2 regions of the Streptomyces sp. HSS9-12 genome follow, and region 1 is predicted to be linked to the other one. Evidence: riboswitches for the same ligand, from Rfam matches in the RefSeq annotation. Region 1 holds a riboswitch; the other holds the start of a gene.
The links. A riboswitch is a leader RNA that binds a small molecule or an ion and turns the genes downstream of it on or off. The one in region 1 is predicted to bind glycine.
Positions count from the first base shown of each region.

Region 2: another riboswitch for glycine. It lies ahead of gcvP (aminomethyl-transferring glycine dehydrogenase); the one in region 1 lies ahead of gcvT (glycine cleavage system aminomethyltransferase GcvT).

Region 1 covers NZ_JBUEGC010000037.1:267-11,946, reverse strand. The annotation lists gene ACY34J_RS19745 (ABC transporter ATP-binding protein) at 1-285, opposite strand, end outside; gene ACY34J_RS19740 (ABC transporter ATP-binding protein) at 318-1,415, opposite strand; gene ACY34J_RS19735 (ABC transporter permease) at 1,412-2,410, opposite strand; gene ACY34J_RS19730 (ABC transporter substrate-binding protein) at 2,526-4,292, opposite strand; gene ACY34J_RS19725 (ABC transporter permease) at 4,413-5,411, opposite strand; gene ACY34J_RS19720 (enhanced serine sensitivity protein SseB C-terminal domain-containing protein) at 5,776-6,621, opposite strand; gene ACY34J_RS19715 (enhanced serine sensitivity protein SseB) at 6,783-7,556, opposite strand; gene ACY34J_RS19710 (hypothetical protein) at 7,790-8,980, shown strand; gene ACY34J_RS19705 (AAA family ATPase) at 9,019-9,681, opposite strand; glycine riboswitch at 9,964-10,074, shown strand; glycine riboswitch at 10,075-10,187, shown strand; gene gcvT (glycine cleavage system aminomethyltransferase GcvT) at 10,238-11,368, shown strand; gene gcvH (glycine cleavage system protein GcvH) at 11,473-11,680, shown strand, end outside.
Region 2 covers NZ_JBUEGC010000083.1:2,708-14,387, forward strand. The annotation lists gene ACY34J_RS27920 (sugar phosphate nucleotidyltransferase) at 1-602, shown strand, start outside; gene ACY34J_RS27925 (DUF881 domain-containing protein) at 758-1,663, shown strand; gene ACY34J_RS27930 (small basic family protein) at 1,660-1,992, shown strand; gene ACY34J_RS27935 (DUF881 domain-containing protein) at 2,466-3,539, shown strand; gene ACY34J_RS27940 (FHA domain-containing protein) at 3,980-4,504, shown strand; gene ftsR (transcriptional regulator FtsR) at 4,537-5,283, shown strand; gene ACY34J_RS27950 (bifunctional nuclease family protein) at 5,337-5,810, shown strand; gene ACY34J_RS27955 (MerR family transcriptional regulator) at 5,990-6,601, shown strand; gene ACY34J_RS27960 (DNA polymerase IV) at 6,676-8,121, shown strand; gene ACY34J_RS27965 (PRC-barrel domain-containing protein) at 8,040-8,414, opposite strand; glycine riboswitch at 8,530-8,627, shown strand; gene gcvP (aminomethyl-transferring glycine dehydrogenase) at 8,819-11,680, shown strand, end outside.

The sequences.
Region 1 (11,680 bases):
CGCGGTGCCCAGGTGCGTGATGTCCTTGCCCTCGAACTCGATCTTCCCGCCGGTCGGTTCGAGCAGCCGGGTGATCAGCCGGCCCATCGTCGACTTGCCGCAGCCCGACTCACCCACCACGCCCAGGGTCTCCCCCGGCCGCACGTCGAAGTCGAGGCCGTCCACGGCCTGCACCGCACCGACCTGCCGCTGCAGGATCCCCTTCTTGATGGGGAAGTGCTTGACCAGGCCGGTGACCTTGAGGAGGGGCTCAGGCGAAGCGGTGGCCTGCGCCGGGACCGTCACGTCCTTCTTCACGGTGGCGTCCTTTGCGTTGCTCACAGCTTCGGGGCAATCTCTTCGGTCCAGATCCGCGTCCGGTCCTCCTGGGCCATGTGGCAGGCGGAGAAGTGCCGGCTGCCGACCTCACGGAGCTCGGGGCGCTCGGTGCGGGTCACCCCGCCCTTGGGCACGTCCGCGTACGGGCAGCGCGGGTGGAAGGCGCAGCCGCTCGGGATGTTGATCAGGCTGGGCGGCGAGCCCTTGACCGGGATGAGCCGGTCGGTCTGCTCGCGGTCGATGCGCGGCATGGAGCCCAGCAGGCCCCAGGTGTACGGGTGCTGGGGCTCGTAGAAGACCTTCTCGGCGGGCCCGCGCTCGACGCAGCGGCCGCCGTACATCACCAGGATGTCGTCGGCCAGTTCGGCGACGACACCCAGGTCGTGGGTGATGATCACGACCGCGGAGCCGAACTCCTTCTGCAGATCCCGGATCAGGTCGAGGATCTGCGCCTGGACGGTGACGTCCAGGGCGGTGGTGGGCTCGTCGGCGATCAGCAGCTCGGGGTTGTTGACCAGCGCCATCGCGATCATCGCGCGCTGGCGCATGCCGCCGGAGAACTCGTGCGGGTAGCTGTCCACGCGCTTGTCCGGCTGCGGGATGCCGACGCGGTCGAGCATCTCGATTGCCCGCTTGCGGGCGGTCTTCTTGTCGACGTCGTGGTGGACCCGGTACGCCTCCACGATCTGGTGCCCGACCGTGTAGTACGGGTGCATCGCGGACAGCGGGTCCTGGAAGATCATCGCCATCTCCCGGCCGCGCATCTTGCGCACGACGTCGGGGGACGCCGAGAGGAGCTCCTGGCCGTTCAGCCAGATCTCGCCGGAGATCCGGGCCTTGCTGCGGCCGTACTGGCCGACCGTGTGCAGGCCCATGACGCCGAGCGAGGTCACCGACTTGCCGGAGCCGGACTCGCCCACGATGCCGAGGGTCTTGCCCTTCTCCAGCCGGAAGGAGAGCCCGTCGACGGACTTGACGAGGCCGTCGTCGGTCGGGAAGTGGATCTTCAGGTCGCGTACGTCGAGGAACGCGGTGGGCTCCGTCGAAGCCGATATCTGGGGCTCGTTGACGGCGCCGGTCTTGTTGATGTCCGTCACGAGAGCCTCACTCGGGGGTCGATCACGGCGTACAGGAGGTCCACGACGAGGTTGGCCAAGACCACGGCGGCGGCCGTGATCAGAGTGACGCCGAGGATCAGGGGCAGGTCGCGGTCCCGGACCGCCTGGAAGGCGGAGAGCCCCAGACCGTGCAGGGAGAACGTGGTCTCGGTGAGGATCGCGCCGCCGACCAGCGCACCGAGGTCCATGCCCAGGATGGTGAGGACCGGGGTCATCGTGGACCGCATGGCGTGCTTGCCCAGGACGACCGGTTCCCGCAGACCCTTGGCCCGCGCGGTGCGTATGTAGTCCTCGCCGAGCACCTCGAGCATCGTGGCCCGGGTAAGGCGGGCGTACATCGCGGCGTAGAGGAAGGCCAGCGTGACCCAGGGGAGGATCAACCCGCTGAACCAGCCGGTCACGCTCTCCTCCAGCGGGACGTACTCGCTGTTGAACCAGCCCAGTTGGGTACGGAAGATGGCCAGGGAGATCAGGCCGGTGAAGTAGATCGGCAGCGACACACCCGCGAGGGCGGTGATCATTGCCGCACGGTCGATGGCGGTGCCGCGCTTGAGCGCGGAGAGCACACCGGTCGCGACACCGGTGACCAGCCAGAGCACGACGGCGCCGGCGATCATCGAGACCGTCACCGGGAACGCGTCCACGAGCATCGGCCAGATCTCCTGCTCCGTGCGGAAGGAGTAGCCGAAGCAGGGGGCACTGCAGTGAATGGTCTCGCCGCCGCCGGTGTAGTCGCGCCCGGCCACGATGCCGACGATGAAATGCCAGAACTGCACCAGGATCGGCTCGTCCAGGCCCAGCTTCTGACGGACGCCTTCGATGGCTGCCGGGTCCGCCTGCTTGCCGACGAACATCGCGGCAGGGTCACTGCCGGTCAGCTTGGGGATGAGGAAGAAGATGCCGAACGTCACCAGCGTGACGACGAGCAGCATCACAACGACGGCGGTCAGCCGCCTGATGAGATATGCAAGCATGCAGTCGGCCCGGGCGGTGGCCCGGGAACCGTCGGACGGTTCCCGGGCCACCGCTCGCGGCCATCACCTGCCCTTCGAACCTAGCGGCGGGTGCGCCGGTGGAGCGTGTGGACGGTCACTTGACGACACCCAGCGACGCGTAGTCGTAGCGGCCGTTGTAGGAGTCGGCCGTGTAGACGTTGGTCAGGCGGGAGCTGCGCCAGATGATGTTCTTCTCGTTCGTGAAGGGCAGGTAGACCGCGGCCTCCGACACCTTCGTGTTGATCTGCTTGTAGATCTCGCCGGCCTTCTCCGGGTCGGTCTCGAGCAGGGCCTTGTCGAACAGCTTGTTGATCGCGGGGTCGTCCAGCTCGGAGAAGTTGTTGTTACCGCTCTGGAGGATGAACCGGCCGTCGACCAGCGGCTGCAGGAAGCCCTGGCCGGACGGGAAGTCGGCACCCCAGCCCATGATGATGATGCCGTAGCCCTTTTGCTTGACCACCTTCGGCGAACCGATGATGCCCGAGGTCTGGGCGCCGTCGTACTGGTCGATGTCGGCGTCGATGCCGACCTTCTTCAGCGACTGCTGGAGCGACTCGGCGGTGGCGACCTCGATCGGCTTGTTGTTGCGGACCGCGATGCGGGTCTTGAAGCCGTTCGGCTTGCCGCAGGCCTTCAGAGCGGCCTTGGCCTTGGCGATGTCCGGCTTGCCGGAGAGCTTGCCGTACGGGTCGGCCTTGACGTCCGCGCCCTTGATGGACGGGGGCAGCATGTTGGGGGCGATGTCACCGCCGGCCTGCGGGCCGCCACGGGCGGTCTGCAGCGACTTGGTGTCGGCCGCGTAGATGATCGCCTTGCGGCAGTCTATGTTGTCGAGCGGCTTGACCGTCTGCGGGAAGACCGCGTAGCGGATGAAGCCGGTCTGCGGGTTGTCCGCGTTCTCCTTGTGCTGCTGCAGCACCTTGGCACGGGCGGCCTGGCCGACGCCGGTGGCGTTGATGTCGAGGTCGTACTCGCCCTCGATCAGCCGGTTGTCCATGTCATCGGCGTTGGTGGTCAGCTTGACCGTGATCTTGTCCGGCAGCGCCTTGCGGACCTGGTCCGTCTTGGCGTCCCACTTGTCGTTGCGGATGAGCGTGATGGACTTGTTGGGCGTGTACTGCTGCCACTTGTAGGGGCCGTTGGAGAACGGCTTCAGGCCGTACTTCGCCTTGGTGTCCTTGTCCTGACGCACCGGGGTGGCCGAGGGCATGGCCAGCATCTGCAGGAAGTCACCGTTGGGCTTCGGCAGCTTGAAGACGATGGTCTTGTCGTCCGGCGTCTCGATGGCCTTCAGGCCCAGCTTGTCGGCGGACTTGTCCTTGTACGGGCCCTTGTACTCGCCCTTCGGGTCCAGGACCTGCTGCAGGTAGATCGGACCACCCGAGATGACGTCCTGCGCCCAGATGCGCTCGATGCCGTACTTGATGTCCTTGGAGGTGACGGGCTTGCCGTCCTCCCACGTGAGGCCGTCCTTCAGCGTGAAGGTGTACGTCTTGCCGTCCGCGGACACCTTGCCGGTGTCGGTGGCCATGTCCGGGACCAGCTCGGTGCTGGCCGCGCCCGGCTCCGGCTTGAAGGTGATCAGCTGACGGGTGTAGTAGCGGGCGAAGTCCCACATGAAGCCGTAGTAGCCGCGCTGCGGGTCCCACGAGTCGGCGTCCTGGGTGCCGATGAACTTGAGGGTGCCGCCCTTCTTGTCAGAAGCGTTGGCGACCTTGTTCACCGCCGCGTTGAAACCGGCGGCACCGCCTTTGCCCTCGTTGTCCTTGCCGCCGCCGCACGCCGCGGTGCCGAGCAGGGCCGCAACGACGAGCGCCGATCCTGCGGCCAGTCTGCGCCTCGATGAACTGTTGGTTGTCACGATCTCGCAACCTCCGGGTTGGTCGCGGTCCAAGCTTCCGGACCGACGGTTGGGGGGCCTCCTGTCGGATCGGCAGGGGCGGTCTGCAGGGGGTTGGTGGAGCGGCGCACCCTGGTGCGCCTAGCGGGCACCCTTGGGGTCCAGTGCGTCGCGCACGCCGTCACCGAACAGGTTGAACGCCAGAACTGTGATGAAGATGGCCATACCGGGAATCACCATGAACATGGGATCGGCCTCGTAGGTGCTGACCGCCTTCGAGAGCATCTGGCCCCAAGAGGCGGTGGGCGGCTTGACGCCGGCGCCGAGGAAGCTCAGCGCGGCCTCGGTGAGGACGTTCGTGGGGATCATCAGCGTCGCGTAGACGGTGATCGGCGCCACGAGGTTGGGGAGCAGCTCCCGGAAGAGGATGTAGATCCCTCCGGCCCCGAGGCTGCGGGCGGCCTCCACGTACTCGCGCTCCCGGAGGGAGAGCGTCTGGCCTCGCACGATGCGCCCGACGTACGGCCAGCCGAAGAAGCCGATCACCACGATCAGCGCGCCGATGCGCACCCCGCTTCCGGCGAGCCCGAACAGCTCGTTGGGAAGGACGGACACGAGCGCGATGATGAACAGCAGCTGCGGGAAGGCGAGCAGCACGTCCATGACCCGGCTGATGGCCGCGTCGACCCAGCCGCCGAAGTAGCCGGCGATGATGCCGAAGACGGTGCCGAGGACGACCGCGAAGACGGCCGCGAGGAACGCCACGAGCAGCGAGATGCGGGCGCCGTAGACGACCCGGCTGAAGACATCGCGGCCGTTGACCGGCTCCACCCCGAAGAGGAAGTCGGAGCTGATGCCGCCCCAGGAACCCGTGGGTGTTCCGAACAGCGGGTCGATCTTGTCCTCGTGGAAGTCGTTCGGCGGGTGCCCCAGGAGACTGACGATCAGCGGCGCGAAGACGGCGACGAGGATCAGGAAGAGCACCACGACGCCGCCGACCAGCGCGATCTTGTCTCGCTTCAGCCGTACCCAGGCGATCTTCCACGGCGAGCGGCCTTCGATCGCCTTCGCCGGGACATCGGCCGCGACATCGACGGCCGCGGTCTCGGCCGCGCTCGTGTCGTGCAGTGGTGCCGTCATCGTGGTAGGGACCCCTCTCGGCTCGGCCGGTTGTATCCGGCCCGTGCCTGCCGCTGTAGCGGCTGTTTCAATCACAAGTGCTGGTCGTACGGGTGGTGCGAGGTTGCGGCAAGCGCGGCCGGTGCCGGTGATTGCACACAATGTGCAGCAGATCGCACAAAGGGCCGACCGCCCGGCGAACGTGAGTCTTCATCTCGTTTGCGATCACCCGCCAGTCCCCCCAGGGAAAGGATGCGCAACTGTGATGTGGTCAGATGATTTCCGTTATACGAACACTGAAGCCAGCTGAGCGGTTGAACAGCCGTCAATGAGGAGTGGATTGAGGGGCATATCCGCCTTAAACGGACGCCCGGATACTGGACGGTCAGTAGGGCCGCGGAGCGGGTCCGGTCTGCCAGCCGTACTGCGGGGGATAGCCGTATCCAGGGGCCTGCGTGCCGTGCGCGGGCGGCACGGCGGGCGCGGGCGGTGCGCCGGCGCCGTAGGCCTCCCGGTCGAAGAAGGGACGGGAGTTGGCCCGCATCCACATCGCCACAGGGTCGTACTCATCGGACATCGCGACGCTGGAGACGGGCAGCCCGTCCGGCACGGCGCCGATCGACTGCTGGATCATGGCGCGCACCGACTCCACGGCCTGCGGGCCGGCGTCGTACAGGTCGAGACCGATGGCGAGATAGGGCGCGCCGACCGCAGGCTGCACCCAGGCCCGGCGCAGCGACCGGACCGCGGGCGTACGGTGCGCGTTCTGGGTGAGCAGGGCGTAGAACTGCGGGAGCTGGATGGACGGTTCGGACAGCTGCAGCGGGCCCGCGGGCAGCCGGTCCAGCCCCACGGCGATCCGGCGCAGGTCGAGCCAGGGGATGCCGACACCGCCGCCCGGGCTGTGGGGATTGAGCCAAATGCCCCAACGGTCGGGATAAAGGGCGTTCGCGATGTCCCAGCCGCTGACGACCTCGTGGGACCGGTTCCAGCCACTGGTGACGAGTTCCTGGGCCGAGGTGACACAGGGGGCGTAGCCCAGCCCGTCGACCTCCATGTTTCCGTACTGGGCGTCAGGGGCCCCGGGGTCGCCGTGCCAGAGCAGCATCCACAGCTCGCCCTCCGCGAGGGCACGCAGCAGCGCTTCGTAGGCGTCGTACCGCCCGGGCGTCACCTGCCGCAGCAGGTGCTCGACCGCACCGGCCGCTTCTGCCCCGCCTCCCGCGCTCACCTGGCTCCGCCCTCTCTCTCGGCCTCCCGGCCCTTCCGGGGTACGGCCTGCACCCCGCTGGTCATCCAACCAGCTTACGAGTCCGGGAAGGCGGCTATCGCGCGCACTGTGGCGCAGTTGACGCGGCACCTCGGCGCGGGCCTTGGCATGGCGCCGGTCGGTTACACCGCGGTGTGGAAGGGGTGCACGCGCTGCAGCATCCAGTCGCCGACAGGGTCCTGGGCGATGTCCAGCAGCACCAGCTGGACGGGCCACGGCACCGGGACCGCGCCCAGCGCACGGCCGAGCGCGTCCATCACCACGGTCCGCTCGCTCGGGCCGCAGGGGGTGAGCAGTTCGACGCCGATGAAGAGCGAGGGATCCTCGCCCTCCACACTGGCCAGGGCCCGGCGCGCGGTGCGGACGACCCCCGTCGTGGCGAACTCGCCGGCGGCCGCGGCGAGAAAGTCGACGGGCTCCTCCTGCCAGTCGGGCTCAAAGAGCCGCACCCGGCCGCCACTTGCGGCGCCATCGAGTTCGGTGCGGCCGACGCGGCACAGCTCGGCGACGGCGGACGGCGGCAGCGGCACGCCGACCGCGCCGCCCGGATTGACCGCGATACCCAGCTGCGGCGGCAGACCGCGGGCGAACTCCCGGGCCGGGGCGATGGTGTACGACATATGGGCGCCGACGACCTGCAGGAACTGCTCCTCGGAGCTGAACACCGGGACGTACGCGGCGCCGTGGATCTCGACCGTGGGCAGGTCGAGATCGCGGCTGTGGGGACTCCCACCGTTCGGCAGCGGGACCCAGACATGGCTGCGGCCGAGCACCTCGACGATCCGGGGGCCCGCGCCGTCGACGCCGAGGGAGGCGGCGAGCACCTCTTCCAGTTCATTGCCGGGAAATCCGCCGGAAGGCATGGAGTAGCCGTGCTGCTCCGCCGCCATGCTCATCGCGCCCCACCACCGTTTCGTACCACGTGCACACGCACCCTAACGGCTGCATCCGTAAGCGTTGCCGCCGGTTGCATCCGATCCGCAGCGAAGCGCCTGGTCAACGGGACAGACGAGGACATCTCCCGACGACCACATGCCACGACTCTCCGCAGTTGACCAGTTGCGCTGCGTGTCCATTCCTTCGCACTGTGATCGGTAAAGCCGTTCATACCACTGAAGGGAAACCCTCCATGCCCGTAAGAGGGAAGACCGGCATTCTCGCCTCGTCCGTCGTGTGTGGCGCCCTGGCGTTCGGCACCCTCGGCGCAGCCGCCCCGGCGATGGCCGACGCTCCCATTCGTTCCGTAAGCGCATCCGACTCCCCGCCGCTCCCCGTCCCTCCCGCCTCGGGACCGGCCGCGCCGGCCCCGGGCAGCGACCAGCTGCTCGACCAGACAGAGACGCTCGGCCGCTTCGGCAATGTCCTGCCGCCCATCACCGATCTTCTGGAGTCCGTGAAGGAAGCTCCTGGCAACAAGCTCTCGGCCGACGAGAGCGACCAGCGGATCGACGCGATCAAGGAGGCGCTCGCGCCGCTGACACAGGGCGCCGCTGCGCAGCCCGACCGCGAGTCCAGCACCTCCACAGCCGTCCAGCCGGACCGGACGAACCTCGCAAACGCATCAAGTCTCAGCCTCGGGCTGTTGCTCAAGGCCGCCGCCCTGGCCGGGGCGAAGGCTGCCCAGCAGGATCAGCACGGCAGCGGGGACGCCGCGGCCCTGCCCTCCACCAACGCTGAGACCAGCGTCGAAGCCAACGAAACCAGCGCCGCTGAGAACGCCGAAACCAGCGCCGCTGAGAACGCCGCATCCCCCAGCACCGGACCCAGCCTGCCCGAGAACAACACCCCACCGAGCACCGGACCCAGCTTGTCTGAGAACGCCGCATCCCCCAGCACCGCGCCGAGTGTGCCCGAGACCGCCACCACCGGCACCGCACCCAGCCTGCCTGAAAGCGCCGACTCCCCCAGCACCGCACCCAGCTCCCCCGAGAACACCGCCACCCCCAACACCGCACCCAGCTCCCCCGAGAACACCACCACCCCCAACACCGCACCCAGCCTGCCTGAAAACGCCGACTCCCCCAGCACCCCACCGAGCCTGCCCGAGAACACCGCGGCCCCCAGCACCGCACCCAGCTCCGCCGAGAGCACCCCCTCCACATCCACCTCCGAGGACGTTCCTGCCGAGGATCTCGACGAAGAGATCGACGCGCTGCGCGAGGCCCTCTCCTCCGGCGACGTGCAGGCCATCACGGCAGCCCTCCAGGACCTCCTCACCGCCGCCATCGGCGATGTGCTCAAGGATCTGCCGCCGCTGGACGACAACATGCAGGAGGCCTCCACCCTGCCGGCGCCCCTGATGCTGCCGCAGAACTCCTGACCAGCTGGGCCGACTGACACGGAGGGCGGTGCGGGGGCCTACCGGAAGCCGATGCCCTGCAAAGCGTCGGCAGCCGGGCGGTCCAGCAGTACGGCGGATGCGCAGCCATCCGGCAGCCGCCCGCCCTCCACGTCGGCCACCAGCCGTCGCACCGCACCGCGGTGCCGCCCGAAGGCGTAGTCGGAGACCCCGCGCCCACGGGAGGCCTGACCGGCCAGGGCCGTCCGCGGCGGCACATCCAGCAGCACCAGGTGCACCGCGCGCCCGCGGCGCCGCGCGTCGCGGGCCAGCCAGCGCCGTACCCAGGCGTGCGAGCCGCAGTCGTGTACGACGATGCTGCGACCGGAGCGCAGGGCCCGGCGCAGCCCCGCATAGTGCGCGATCCGCACCAGGGGCCGGTAGATCCCGTACGGCAGCGCGGCAGGCAGTCGGCGCTCCCAGCGGTCCCGGGTGTCCTGGGAGTCGATCCGGTGTACGGCGGCGCCGCGGGCGTCGCGTCCTGCGACGGTCCGCTTCATCAGCGTGCTCTTGCCGCTGCCCGGCAGCCCTGAGACGACGACCACGTCACCGGCCGGGTAGTGCAGCTGCCGTACGGGCTGCTCACGGTCGGCGGATGTCTCCCCGGAGTCCGGTCCCCGCAGGTCGAGCGCGGACTGGAATCGACCGGGCGTGAAAGCGTGCGGCTGCGGCGGTGCCGGCATCGCTCCTGCGGACTTCGTCCGGGTGGGGGCATCCCCTGGGAACAGCTCGTATCTGTGGGAGGTACCTGGGGCAATGCCCCCGTGCGCGACGACCTCAGCGGTCGTCGCGCACGCACTATGCCAGTGCACCGTGATCGTCCTCCCCGTTCATAAGGTCGCCGTGGGCCCTCCGAGCAGACTGTCAAGAAAAGGTAATGCCGTAAACCTCAATACCTCGCCACCGGCCTGCCCATACCCGCCCGGCCGTGCAATGATGAGCCCGCCAACTCCATACCGGCCGTATAAACCCGCGCGGGAGAGTCCTCGGAGACCGGCAGCTGTGTCGGCCGCCCGGGGCGCCGAAGGAGCAAGTCCTCCCTTGAATCTCTCAGGCCCCAGTACTGCGCGGGCGAGGCAGATCTGAAAAGCGGGCCGCTACGTGCGGTCCCACCCAAGGTGCAAGCCGTGACCCACTCACGTGCGGGGTCGTGGCGAACCTCTCAGGTTCCGATGACAGATGGGGAGGCTGTGTTTTCCGACAGCGCCTCGCCATCGACCCCACGGGAGCCTGACCCTCATGACCGACGCTCCACGCCGCACAGCACTCGATGCGGTCCATCGCGCGCTCGGTGCGACCATGACCGACTTCGCGGGCTGGGACATGCCGCTGCGCTACGGCAGCGAGCGCGACGAGCACCTCGCCGTCCGCACCCGCGCCGGACTCTTCGACCTCTCGCACATGGGCGAGATCACCGTGACCGGCCCACAGGCCGGTGAGCTGCTCGACTACGCACTGGTCGGCAACCTCTCCGCACTCGCCGTCGGCCGCGCCCGCTACACCATGATCTGCGAGGAGTCCGGCGGCATCCTCGACGACCTGATCGTCTACCGCCTCGCCGAGCAGGACTTCATGGTGGTGGCCAACGCCTCCAACGCCCAGGTGGTGCTGGACGCCATCAAGCGGCGGCAGGGCGGCTTCGACGCGGCCGTCCGGGACGACCGCGACAACTACGCACTGATCGCCGTCCAGGGGCCCGAAGCACCGGGGATCTTGAAGTCGGTCACCGACGCCGATCTGGACGGGCTGAAGTACTACGCGGGCCTGCCCGGCACCGTCGCCGGCGTCTCCGCACTCATCGCCCGGACCGGCTACACCGGCGAGGACGGCTTCGAGCTGTTCGTCGCCCCGGGCGACGCTGAAGCGCTGTGGCAGGCGCTGACCGAGGCGGGCAAGGACGCCGGCCTGGTCCCCTGCGGTCTGTCCTGCCGGGACACCCTGCGCCTGGAGGCGGGCATGCCGCTGTACGGGCACGAGCTGACCACCGCGCTCACCCCCTTCGACGCGGGCCTCGGCCGGGTCGTGAAGTTCGACAAGACGACGAACGGCGGCCGCTTCGTCGGCCGGGAGGCCCTGGAAGCCGCGGCCAAGCAGGCCGAGGAGGCCCCGCCGCGCAAGCTGGTGGGGCTGGTCGCCACCGGCCGCCGGGTACCGCGGGCGGGCTACCCGGTCGTGGAGAACGGCTCCGGCACGGTCATCGGCGAGGTCACCTCCGGTGCCCCGTCCCCCACCCTCGGCAAGCCGCTCGCCATCGCGTATGTCGACGCCGCCCACGCCGAGCCGGGTACGGAAGGCATCACCGTGGACATCCGCGGCAGCCACGAGCCGTACGAGGTCGTCGCTCTCCCCTTCTACAAGCGGCAGCGCTGAGCGCCGGTCCGCGGCTCCGCCACGTGGCGCCTCTCACACCGAACCGTCTTACCTGTCAAGACCCCATTCACGAGCAGTCCCTTGCATCCAGGAGAATTCAGGTCATGAGCAACCCCCAGCAGCTGCGCTACAGCAAGGAGCACGAGTGGATCTCGCCCGCCGAGGAGGGCGTGTCCACCGTGGGCATCACCTCGCACGCCGCCGACGCACTCGGTGACGTCGTCTACGTCCAGCTCCCGGAGGTCGGCGACACCGTGACCGCGGGCGAACCCTGCGGCGAGCTGGAGTCGACCAAGTCCGTCAGCGACCTGT
Region 2 (11,680 bases), on a different contig from region 1:
GTCGCATCATCGAGGACGACCGGGCCCTGCTGGTCATGCTCGACCTCGTCGCGGCCGAGCGGCGCAGCGGCCGGGTCGCGCTTCCGGTGACCACCACGCGCATCGCCGAGCAGGTGGCCGCGTATCACGGCACGCAGGTGGAGTGGACGACCACGTCGCCGGATGACCTCACCCGGGTCTGCCGGGAGGAGACGACGATCTTTGGCGGGGACGGGCGGGGAGGCTTCATCATTCCGGAGTTCAGCAGCGTCTTCGACGGCGCCGCCGCGTTCGTACGGCTCCTCGGCCTGGTGGCCCGTACTCAGCTGACGCTCAGTCAGATCGATGCTCGTATCCCGCGTGCTCACGTCCAGCGGCGTGATCTCGCCACCCCGTGGGCCGTCAAGGGAATGGTCATGCGCAGGGTGGTCGAGGAAGCCGGTGACCGGTTCGTCGATACGACCGACGGCGTACGGATCGTTGAGTCCGACGGCCGGTGGGTGATGGTGCTGCCGGATCCCGCCGAGGCGGTCACCCACCTGTGGGCCGAGGGGCCGGACGACGACTCCGCCTTGGAGTTGCTCGACGAGTGGGCAGCGGTGGTCGACAGCGCTGGTCGCTGACGTCCTTGCTGAGCTCCAGCCGAGTCCGGCTGCAGTGCCTTTTGCCGGACTTCTGCCGATCTGACTGTGGGGGTACCGCCTTGGCGGTACCCCCACAGCGGCGTGCCGGTGGGGCCGTTCGGCGGTGACCGAGGTGACGTGCAACGATGTGCGGCATGTCGCAGCAGCACCCCGTTCGGAGTACGGCCTCGCCTCCGCGTCCTGATGCGTCCATGTCGCTGCTGACCAATGTGATGGACCACAGCCTGGACGACGGCTACGCAGAGGCGGCGGCGCGGCGCGGTGCGGAGGGAACCTCCGGGCTGCCGAAGCCCCTGCGCGCCAAACTCGGCCTGGCTCTAGGGCTGGTGCTCGCCGCCGCCGTGGTGACGGTGGGCGCCGCGCAGGCGCAGATATCGGCCCCGGTCGTCGCCAAGGAGCGGCAGGAGCTGATCGACCGCATTGAGACCGGCACCTCCGAAGCGGACAAACTTCAAAAAAGTGTGGACAAACTGCGCGATGACGTCGGGGCACGGCAGCGCCAGGCCCTGGATCGTCAGGGCGACCAGGACGAGTTGGTGAGCCTGCTCGCGGGGGCGACCCCGGTGCACGGGCCCGGGGTGCAGCTGATCGTCGACGATGCCAAGGAGGCCGACCACGGCGGCGGGCCGCGGGAGAACAGCGGCTTCTCCGACACCGGACGGGTCCGTGACCGAGATATGCAGCGGATCGTCAACGGGCTGTGGGAGGCCGGAGCTGAGGCCGTCGCGATCAACGGGCAGCGCTTGACGGCACTCTCGGCGATCAGGGCGGCAGGGGACGCCATACTGGTCGACAACAAGCCGCTGGTGCCGCCGTACACGGTGCTCGCGGTGGGGGCGGGACAGCGGCTGAGCACCGCGTTCCAGGACGGCACCGACGGGCAGTACCTGCATGTGCTGCAGGAGAACTACGGCATCCGCGCGAGCATCTCCACGCAGAACGAGGTCCGGCTGCCTGCTGCGCCGAGCTTGATCGTACGTAACGCGGTACCCGGTGCCGCGCACAAGAGCGCGACCGAGACAGGGAAAGGCACATCGTGATCGCCGTACTGGGCCTCATCGTGGGAGTGGTGGTCGGACTGCTGGTCCGGCCCGAGGTGCCGGCGGTAGTGGAGCCCTATTTGCCGATCGCCGTGGTGGCGGCGCTGGACGCCGTGTTCGGAGGCCTGCGGGCCATGCTGGACGGGATCTTCGACGACAAGGTCTTCGTCGTGTCCTTCCTGTCCAACGTGGTGGTGGCCGCGCTGATCGTCTTCCTCGGCGACAAGTTGGGGGTTGGCGCGCAGTTGTCCACCGGCGTGGTGGTTGTGCTCGGCATCCGTATCTTCTCGAACGCGGCCGCCATCCGTCGGCACGTCTTCCGGGCGTGAGGCCGATGAGCAACGAGGAGACCCCGAAGACCCTGCAGTCCTCGCCGGGTGCCGACGCGGAGACGGAGGAGCCCAAGCACTCCGAGACGCCGACGGCACAACCTGAGACGCCGACGGCAGAAGAGGCCGCGGACAAGGCGGGGTTGGAGGACAAGGCTCACAAGTCTGACCATGGGCGCACGCCCGACGAAACGCGCAAGCCTGATGATGCGCACGAGTCCGACGATATGTGCGACTCTGACGATGCGCGCAAACCTGAAGAGGCGCGCACCTCTGAGGAGGTGCCTCAGTCCGACGCGCCGCGGAAGCCGGATACGGCCAAGGAGCCGGGGGCTCCCGCTCCTCGGCAGCCCCGGGAGATGCCGAGGCTGCGCGAGGCGCCCGAACAGCAGGCTCCGGCGCTTGGGCGCCCAGCGGGCCGCAACCCGGTACCCCCCAGGCAGATGCCCCCTGGGCCCGTACGCCCCAGGCCTCTGCCGCCCAGGCCCGGAGTCTCAGGGCCTGCGGGCCCCCGACCCGCAGGTCCCGGACCCGCGGCGCCCCGACCCGCGGAGCCTCGATCCGCAGGCCCGCGACCCCCAGGTCCCGGACCGGCGGCTGCCCGACCCGGGGGCCCTGGACCCGCGGCGCCCCGACCCGCGGAGCCTCGATCCGCAGGCCCGCGACCCCCAGGTCCCGGACCGGCGGCTGCCCGACCCGCAGGTCCTGGACCCGCGGCCCCCCGCTCCGCAGCGCCTCGACCTGGGGCGCCTCGGCCTGCCGCGGAGTCGAAGCCTGCCGCCCCGAGGCCTCCAGCCCCGCAGCCGGAGGCTCCCGCGCCCCCGGCAGTGACCGGCCGCCAGCGGCTGGTGAGGGGGCTGTGGCCGCCGCGCATCACGCGTGACCAACTCATCGTCGCCCTCCTGCTGTTCGTCCTCGGACTCGGCATCACCATCCAGGTGCGCTCCACCAGCGAGAGCAGCCCGCTGCGCGGCGCCCGCCAGGAGGACCTCGTACGGATCCTCGACGAGCTCGACGACCGTACGCACCGCCTGGAGGACGAGAAGCAGCGCCTGCAGAACCAGCGCGCGGAGCTGGAGAACAGCTCGGACCAGGCCGAGGAGGCCCGCAAGCAGACCGAGCAGAAGGCGCAGCAGCTCGGGGTGCTGGCGGGCACGACCGCGGCCGAGGGGCCGGGGATCATGCTGACGGTCCGCGATCCGCAGGGCGCGGTCCAGGCGGACATGCTGCTCGACGCGATCCAGGAGCTGCGTGCCGCCGGCGCGGAGGCGATTCAGATCAACGATGTGCGGGTGGTGTCCGGGACGTACTTCTCCGACGCCGCGGGCGGCGTACGGATCGACGGGCGTGCCGTACGGCAGCCGTACCGCATCAAGGTCATCGGCAACCCCCAAGATCTCGAACCTGCGCTCAACATCCCCGGCGGAGTGGTGCAGTCCTTCGAGAAGGAGCAGGCCACGGTGTCCATTGCCGGGTCGCAGAAGATCGTCGTGGATGCCTTGCGATCGCCGAAGCGGCCTGACTACGCTCGGTCGTCATCTCGATGACGTGAGTCGGCATGTCGCCCCGGTGTTCGGGGCATGAGCTTGCGGGGGGTCGGCGCACCACAAAACAGTGCGTGGTGGAAACTGTCTGACGGTCACGGACGTTGTGAGGGTGTCCGGTAGGCCGGAGTGAGCATCGAGGGTTCCTGCCCCACGGGCGGGTCTGTTTCGGTCAAGGGGAATCGCCCGTGAAGTTGTTTGCAAAGTTGTTTGGTAAGAGCGCCCGCGAAGACGGCGGCGGCACGGCCCGCCACCGCGCCGGGCGCGGTGCGGAGGAAGGTGCCGGGCAGGAGGGGCGTCCGCTGTTCCGCGATGAGGTCGCGGGCGCCGGCGGAGGCATTTCAGGTGGCCACGGCGCGTCTTCTGTTGACCCTGCGGGTCCCGGCCGCATAGGTTTCGAGGACCCATCGGCCTCAAGTACGGGTGGAGGGTCTGCCTTGCCTGTGTGCACGAGGTGCGGACACCGCAACGCCGAGGACAGCCGGTTCTGCTCGCACTGCGGAGCGCCGCTGGCCGCCGCCGGTGCGCCGTCCGAGCGTGCTTCGGAGACGACCTCGACGATCTCGATCTCGGGTATCGAGGCCTACGAGGCGGAGGCCAGCGGCCAGCCCGTGCCCCCGCTGTCCCCCGAGGCGCAGGCCGCCGTTGACGCACTGCCGCTCGGCTCCGCCCTGCTGGTCGTGCGCCGCGGCCCCAACTCCGGCAGCCGCTTCCTGCTGGACGGCGACCTGACCACGGCCGGTCGCCACCCGCAGAGCGACATCTTCCTCGACGACGTGACCGTCTCGCGCCGTCATGTGGAGTTCCGGCGCGGAGCGGACGGCCGCTTCACCGTCGCCGACGTCGGCAGCCTGAACGGTACGTACGTCAACCGGGAGCGGATCGACTCCTTCGTGCTGTCGAACGGGGACGAGGTCCAGATCGGCAAGTACCGGCTGGTCTTCTACGCGAGCCAGCGGGCCGTCTGACAGCCGGCGATCAAGGCCACGAGGGAAGCGCCATGCGGCAGACACCGTCGGGCGGTGCCAGTTCTGGCACCGCCTCCGCGGGTGGGAAGCTGATGAGCATCGGCGTGGTCCTCGCGCGGCTGCGCGAGGAGTTTCCCGAGGTCACTATTTCCAAGATCCGCTTCCTCGAAGCGGAAGGCCTGGTCGAGCCGCGGCGCACTCCCTCGGGGTACCGGAAGTTCAGCCCGGAGGATGCCGAGCGGCTCGCCTACGTTCTGCGTATGCAGCGGGACCACTACCTCCCGCTCAAAGTCATCCGAGAGCACCTGGACGCCCTGTCCCGGGGTGAGCAGGTGCATCTCCCCGCCCCAGCGCGGCCCCGCGATCCGCTGGACGCCGCGCTGGAGCCGGACGCCGGGCCTGCCCCCACGACTGCCCGCGTGGGCCGCGCCGAGCTGCTGGCCGCGGCGGAGGTCGGCGACAAGGAGCTCGAGGAGTGGGAGTCGTACGGCCTGATTGCTCCGGGTGAGGACGGATCGTACGACGCCGAGTCGGTCGCCATCGCCAAGCTGGTCGCCGATGTGGGCCGGTTCGGGCTGGAGCCGCGGCATCTGCGGGCCATGAAGGCTGCCGCCGACCGGGAGGCCGGCCTGGTCGAACAGGTGGTTGCCCCGCTGCGGCGGCACCGCAACCCGCAGACACGCAACCACGCGGAATCCACTGCCCGGGAGCTGGCCACGCTCTCCGTACGGCTGCACGCAGCCCTGGTGCAGGCGGCTCTGCGGACGCGCCTGCACTGACCTCAGGGGCTCCCGACTACCCAAACCGGCCGGGCTCGTCCTAGGGTTGCTGTGTGAACGAGCTCGACGTCGTGGGTGTCCGGGTGGAAATGCCGTCCAACCAGCCAATCGTGCTCTTGCGCGAAGTGGGAGGCGACCGCTACCTCCCCATCTGGATCGGGCCGGGGGAAGCCACCGCCATTGCGTTCGCCCAGCAGGGCATGGCCCCCGCTCGGCCGCTCACGCATGACCTTTTCAAGGACGTGCTCGACGCGGTCGGTCAGCGGCTGACGGAGGTCCGCATCACGGATCTGCGGGAAGGGGTCTTCTACGCGGAGCTGGTCTTCGCCAGCGGTGTCGAGGTCAGTGCCAGGCCGTCAGACGCCATAGCGCTGGCACTGCGCACCGGTACGCCGATCTACGGCAGCGACGGTGTGCTGGACGACGCGGGCATCGCCATCCCGGACGAGCAAGAGGACGAGGTGGAGAAGTTCCGCGAGTTCCTTGACCAGATCTCGCCTGAGGACTTCGGCAGCAGCAGCCAGTGAGGCGTGGCCTGGGGCGCTCGACAGACGCCACCAGGCCATTCGGCTAGCTGTTCCCCCCGGTGGGACACGGAAAACCACCCTTAGGGTGATTATCACTCGGCGTGGCGAGTGTGGCGATCGTTGACGCACCCGGGGTGACTGCCTACCGTCGAGAAGGCAGGTCAAGGACGGAGGTCGGCGTGGGAAGCACCGGCGACGGTACGGCGGCAGGCCGCCCCATTCCGCTGCATGGGGGTACGGCCGACCCCATCACCGGGAACGCTGCCGCGGCATCCGCCGGGCCGCCCAGCGAGCGGTCCGAACTGATTGGCTATCGCGGCCCCACCGCCTGCGCGGCGGCCGGAATCACCTACCGCCAGCTGGACTACTGGGCGCGCACCGGCCTCGTCGAGCCAAGCGTCCGCCCCGCGTACGGCTCCGGGACGCAGCGCCTGTACAGCTTCCGCGACGTCGTCGTCCTGAAGATTGTCAAGCGCTTCCTCGACACCGGTGTCTCCCTGCAGAACATCCGCACCGCCGTCCAGCACCTGCGCACCCGTGAGCGGGCCGACCTGGGTCAGATGACGCTGATGAGCGACGGCGCGACGGTGTACGAATGTTCCTCCCCGGACGAGGTCGTCAGCCTCCTCCAAGGCGGTCAGGGCATCTTCGGGATCGCCGTCGGGGTGGTGTGGCGGGACGTCGAGGCGGCGCTGTCGCAGCTCCACGGGGAGCGGGTGGACACCGGGGAAACCCTGGTCGGGCACAACCCCGCGGATGAGCTGGCGCGGCGGCGCAACCGCGCGGTCTGACGCCCGCGGCGCTCCAGTGGATCCTTACCTCCGCCCCAGGGCGAATGTCAGTGCGGTGCGGCAGCATCGGACCTGTGAGAGGCGCGCCGACGATCCTGCATCTGGACATGGATGCGTTCTACGCCGCCGTGGAACAGGCGGCGAAACCCAGTCTGCGCCGCAAGCCGGTCATCGTCGGCGGACTGGGCCCGCGGGGCGTGGTCGCCACGGCGTCGTACGAGGCCCGCGTCTTCGGGGTTCACTCGGCCATGGCGATGGCGCAGGCCCGGCGGCTGTGCCCCAACGCCGCTTTCCTCACCCCACGCTTCACGCTCTACCGCCAGGTCAGCGACCAGGTCATGGAACTTCTGCACGCTCTGTCCCCGCTCGTGGAGCCGCTGAGCCTGGACGAGGCGTTCGTCGATCTGGAGGCGGGCGGGGCAGTGACCACGCCGGCCGGGGCCCGCGAGGTGGGGGAGCGGCTGCGTCACGACATCCGGGCCACCACCGGGCTCACCGGATCGGTCGGGCTGGCCGGCTCCAAGATGCTGGCCAAGATCGCATCCGAGCAGGCCAAGCCCGACGGGCTGGTCCTTATCCCGCCGGGCACCGAGCGTGAGCTTCTCGCCCCCCTGCCGGTCCGTACCCTGCCCGGCGTCGGACCGGCGACGGCCGAGCATCTGCGCAGGGCCGGCATCACGACCGTCGGGGAGATGGCGGAGGCCGGAGAGGACGAACTGGTCCGGCTGCTGGGCAAGGCCCATGGCGCCTCGCTGTACACCATGGCGTGCGGCCAGGACGACCGGCCGGTGGTCGCCGACCGGGACGCCAAATCCGTCTCCGTGGAGGACACCTTCGACGTCGACCTGCACGACAGGGCGAGGGTGCGGACGGAGGTTGAGCGGCTGGCCGACCGCTGCGTCCAGCGGCTGCGCTCCGCCGGCCGCTCAGGGCGCACGGTCGTGCTGAAGGTACGGCGCTTCGACTTCTCCACGCTGACGCGCTCCGAGACGCTGCGCGGGCCCACCGACGACCCCACCGTGATCCGGGAGGCCGCGGGGCGGCTGCTGGAGTCCGTGGACACCACGGGCGGCGTACGGCTGCTGGGCGTAGGTGTGAGCGGTCTTGCCGACTTCACCCAGGAAGACCTGTTCGCGCAGGCGGCGAGCGAGCGGGCGGAGGCGGAGGCGCAAGCGGAAGCGGCGCCGCCGGCGGGCGGCGGGCCGCACACCGCAGTTGAGGCGGGGGAGCGGCAGGCGGAGGCTGAGCCCGTCGTCCGCCGATGGCTGCCGGGGCTGGACGTACGCCATACGGAGTACGGCCCGGGTTGGGTGCAGGGAAGCGGCCTCGGCAGGGTCACCGTGCGCTTCGAGGAGCCGGGGTCGGAGCCCGGCCGGGTGCGCACCTTCGCCGTTGACGACCCGGCACTGGAGCCCGCCGATCCGTTGCCGCTGGTGCCTCAGGTGTCCTCGCCGGCGATCTTGCCGAAGTCCTGGTCCTCGGGCGGCTCCTCGCGCGATCCGGAGACGTCCAGCCCGTAGTGGTGGTAGAGCTGCAGCTCCTGTTCGGGGGACAGATGGCGGCCCACGCCGAAGTCCGGGGCGTCCTTGATGAGGGAGCGGCGATACGGAACGCGCAGCGTGTCGTCGATGACCTCGCTGGGCTCCAGCGGCACGAAGGCGTCCCGCCCGAAGAAGCCGGTGCGCACCGCCGCCCATTCCGGCCGGCCGGTCGCGTCGTCCAGGTAGACCTCGTCCACCGTGCCGATCTTCGCGCCGTCGATGTCGTACGCCTTGCGGCCGATCAGGCTCCGCGGATCGATATCGGTCTGCACGGTCCCTCCAACAGGTCGCAAATCCTCTGTGAGAACTACGAAAAGGCACAACACGCAGCTCGGCCACTTGAGCGATCAGGGGAGAGGGCCCGCTGGTAGGCTGGCAAGCGGCTGTAGACCCCGTGCGGGAGAGTCCTCCGACAGCGAAGCCGGGGGCGCCGAAGGAGCAAATCCTCCCCGGAATCTCTCAGGCACCCGTACCGCACGGACGAGGTCACTCTGGAAAGCAGGGCGGGCGTCGGACGGGCAACATGCCGGACGGACCCCTCCTCACCGACGGTGAAAGCCGGAACGCCTCGGCGGCCCGGTGAAGCTCTCAGGTTGAGATGACAGAGGGGGAGGCCGTCCGGGTACCCGCGCCAGGGTGCCCCTCGCAGGTCGCGTCGACCAGGAGGCCTCTGCAGATGACCGCCAATCGCATTCCACTCTCCGGTCTGGAGCGTGGCACCCCCTTCGAGCAACGCCACATCGGGCCCGACACCGAGGCCCAGGCGAAGATGCTCGCTCAGGTGGGCTACGGCTCGCTCGACGAGCTCACCGCTGCCGCCGTGCCGGACATCATCAAGAGCACCGAAGCGCTGGGCCTGCCCGGCGCGCGCAGCGAGGCGGACGTACTCGCCGAGCTGCGACAGCTCGCAGACCGCAACCAGGTGCTGGCCCCGATGATCGGGCTCGGCTACCACGGCACCTTCACCCCGCCGGTAATTCTCCGCAACATCATGGAGAACCCGGCCTGGTACACGGCATACACCCCGTACCAGCCGGAGATCTCGCAGGGCCGCCTCGAGGCGCTGCTCAACTTCCAGACCATGGTCGCCGACCTCACCGGCCTGCCCACCTCGGGCGCCTCGCTTCTCGACGAGGGCACCGCCGCCGCCGAGGCCATGGCCCTGTCCCGCCGAGTCGGCAAGGTCAAAAACGGTGTCTTCCTCATCGACGCCGACTGCCTCCCGCAGACCATCGCCGTCATCCAGACCCGGGCGGAGCCGACCGGCGTTGAGGTGGTCGTCGCCGATCTGTCCGACGGCATCCCGGCCGAGGCCGCCGAGCGCGGGGTCTCCGGTGTCCTGCTGCAGTACCCCGGAGCCTCCGGCCAGGTCCGCGACCTGCGGCCGGTCATCGAGCAGGCGCACGGGCTGGGCGCGGTCGTCACCGTCGCCGCCGACCTGCTGGCCCTGACCCTGCTGACCTCCCCCGGGGAACTGGGCGCGGACATCGCGGTCGGCACCACCCAGCGCTTCGGCGTGCCGATGGGCTTCGGCGGCCCGCACGCCGGCTACATGGCCGTACGGGACACCTACGCGCGCAACCTGCCCGGGCGGCTGGTCGGCGTCTCCGTGGACGCGGACGGCAACAAGGCCTACCGCCTGGCCCTGCAGACCCGCGAGCAGCACATCCGCCGGGAGAAGGCCACCAGCAACATCTGCACCGCTCAGGTGCTGCTCGCCGTGATGGCCGGCATGTACGCCGTCTACCACGGCCCGGAGGGCCTCAAGACCATCGCCCAGCGCACCCACCGCTACGCCACGATCCTCGCCGAGGGGCTGCGGGCCGGTGGCGTCGAGGTCGTCCACGAGACGTACTTCGACACCGTCGTCGCCCGTGTTCCGGGCCGCGCCGCCGATGTCGTGGCCGCCGCCCGTGTGGCCGGCGTCAACCTGCGGCTCATCGACAGCGACCAGGTCGGCATCAGCTGTGACGAGACGACCGGGCGGGTCCAGCTCACCGCCGTGTGGGGCGCCTTCGGGGTGGAGGCCGATGTGGAGGCACTGGGCGCCACCACCGGCGAAGCGCTGCCCGCCGCCCTGCTGCGCAGCGACGACTACCTCACCCACCCGGTCTTCCACCAGCACCGCTCCGAGACCGCGATGCTGCGCTACCTGCGCAAGCTGGCCGACCGGGACTACGCGCTGGACCGCGGCATGATCCCGCTGGGCTCCTGCACAATGAAGCTCAATGCGACCACCGAGATGGAGCCGGTCACCTGGCCCGAGTTCGGGGCGCTGCACCCCTTCGCGCCGGTGGAGCAGGCCGAGGGCTATCTGACCCTCATCCGCGAGCTCGAGGAGCGCCTGGCCGAGCTCACCGGGTACGACAAGGTCTCCATCCAGCCCAACGCCGGTTCCCAGGGCGAGCTGGCCGGTCTGCTGGCCGTACGCGCCTACCACCGGGCCAACGGCGACGAGCAGCGCACCATCTGCCTGATCCCGTCCTCTGCGCACGGCACCAACGCGGCCAGCGCTGTCATGGCCGGCATGAAGGTCGTCGTGGTCAAGACGGCCGACGACGGCGAGGTGGACGTGGCGGACCTGCGCGCCAAGATCGAGCAGTACCGCGACGAGCTGGCCGTGCTCATGATCACCTACCCGTCCACGCACGGCGTGTTCGAGGAGCACGTCGCCGACATCTGCGCGGCCGTGCACGACGCCGGCGGCCAGGTGTACGTGGACGGAGCGAACCTCAACGCACTGGTCGGGCTGGCCAAGCCGGGCCGGTTCGGCGGCGACGTCTCGCACCTGAACCTGCACAAGACCTTCTGCGTCCCGCACGGCGGCGGCGGCCCGGGCGTTGGCCCGGTCGGCGTGCGCGCGCACCTCGCGCCGTATCTGCCGAACCACCCGCTGCAGCCGGCCGCCGGCCCGGAAACGGGCGTGGGCCCGATCTCGGCCGCTCCGTGGGGCTCCGCGGGCATCCTGCCCATCTCCTGGGCATACGTCCGGCTGATGGGCGCCGAGGGCCTGCGCAGGGCCACCCAGGTCGCAGTGCTCAGCGCCAACTACATCGCCAAGCGCCTCGAGCCGCACTACCCGGTGCTCTACACCGGCCCCGGCGGCCTGGTCGCGCACGAGTGCATCGTGGACCTGCGGCCGCTCACCAAGGCGACCGGCGTGACAGTGGACGACGTGGCCAAGCGGCTGATCGACTACGGCTTCCACGCGCCGACGATGTCGTTCCCGGTGGCGGGGACGCTGATGATCGAGCCGACGGAGAGCGAGGACCTCGCTGAGCTGGACCGCTTCTGCGAGGCGATGATCGAGATCCGGGCCGAGATCGAGAAGGTGGGCTCCGGCGAGTGGCCGGCCGAGGACAACCCGCTGCGCAACGCTCCGCACACGGCGGCCGCGGTCGCCGGGGAGTGGGAGCACTCGTACCCGCGCGAGACGGCGGTCTTCCCGGCCGGGGTGTCGGCGGCGGACAAGTACTGGCCGCCGGTGCGGCGCATCGACGGCGCCTTCGGTGACCGCAACCTGGTCTGCTCGTGCCCG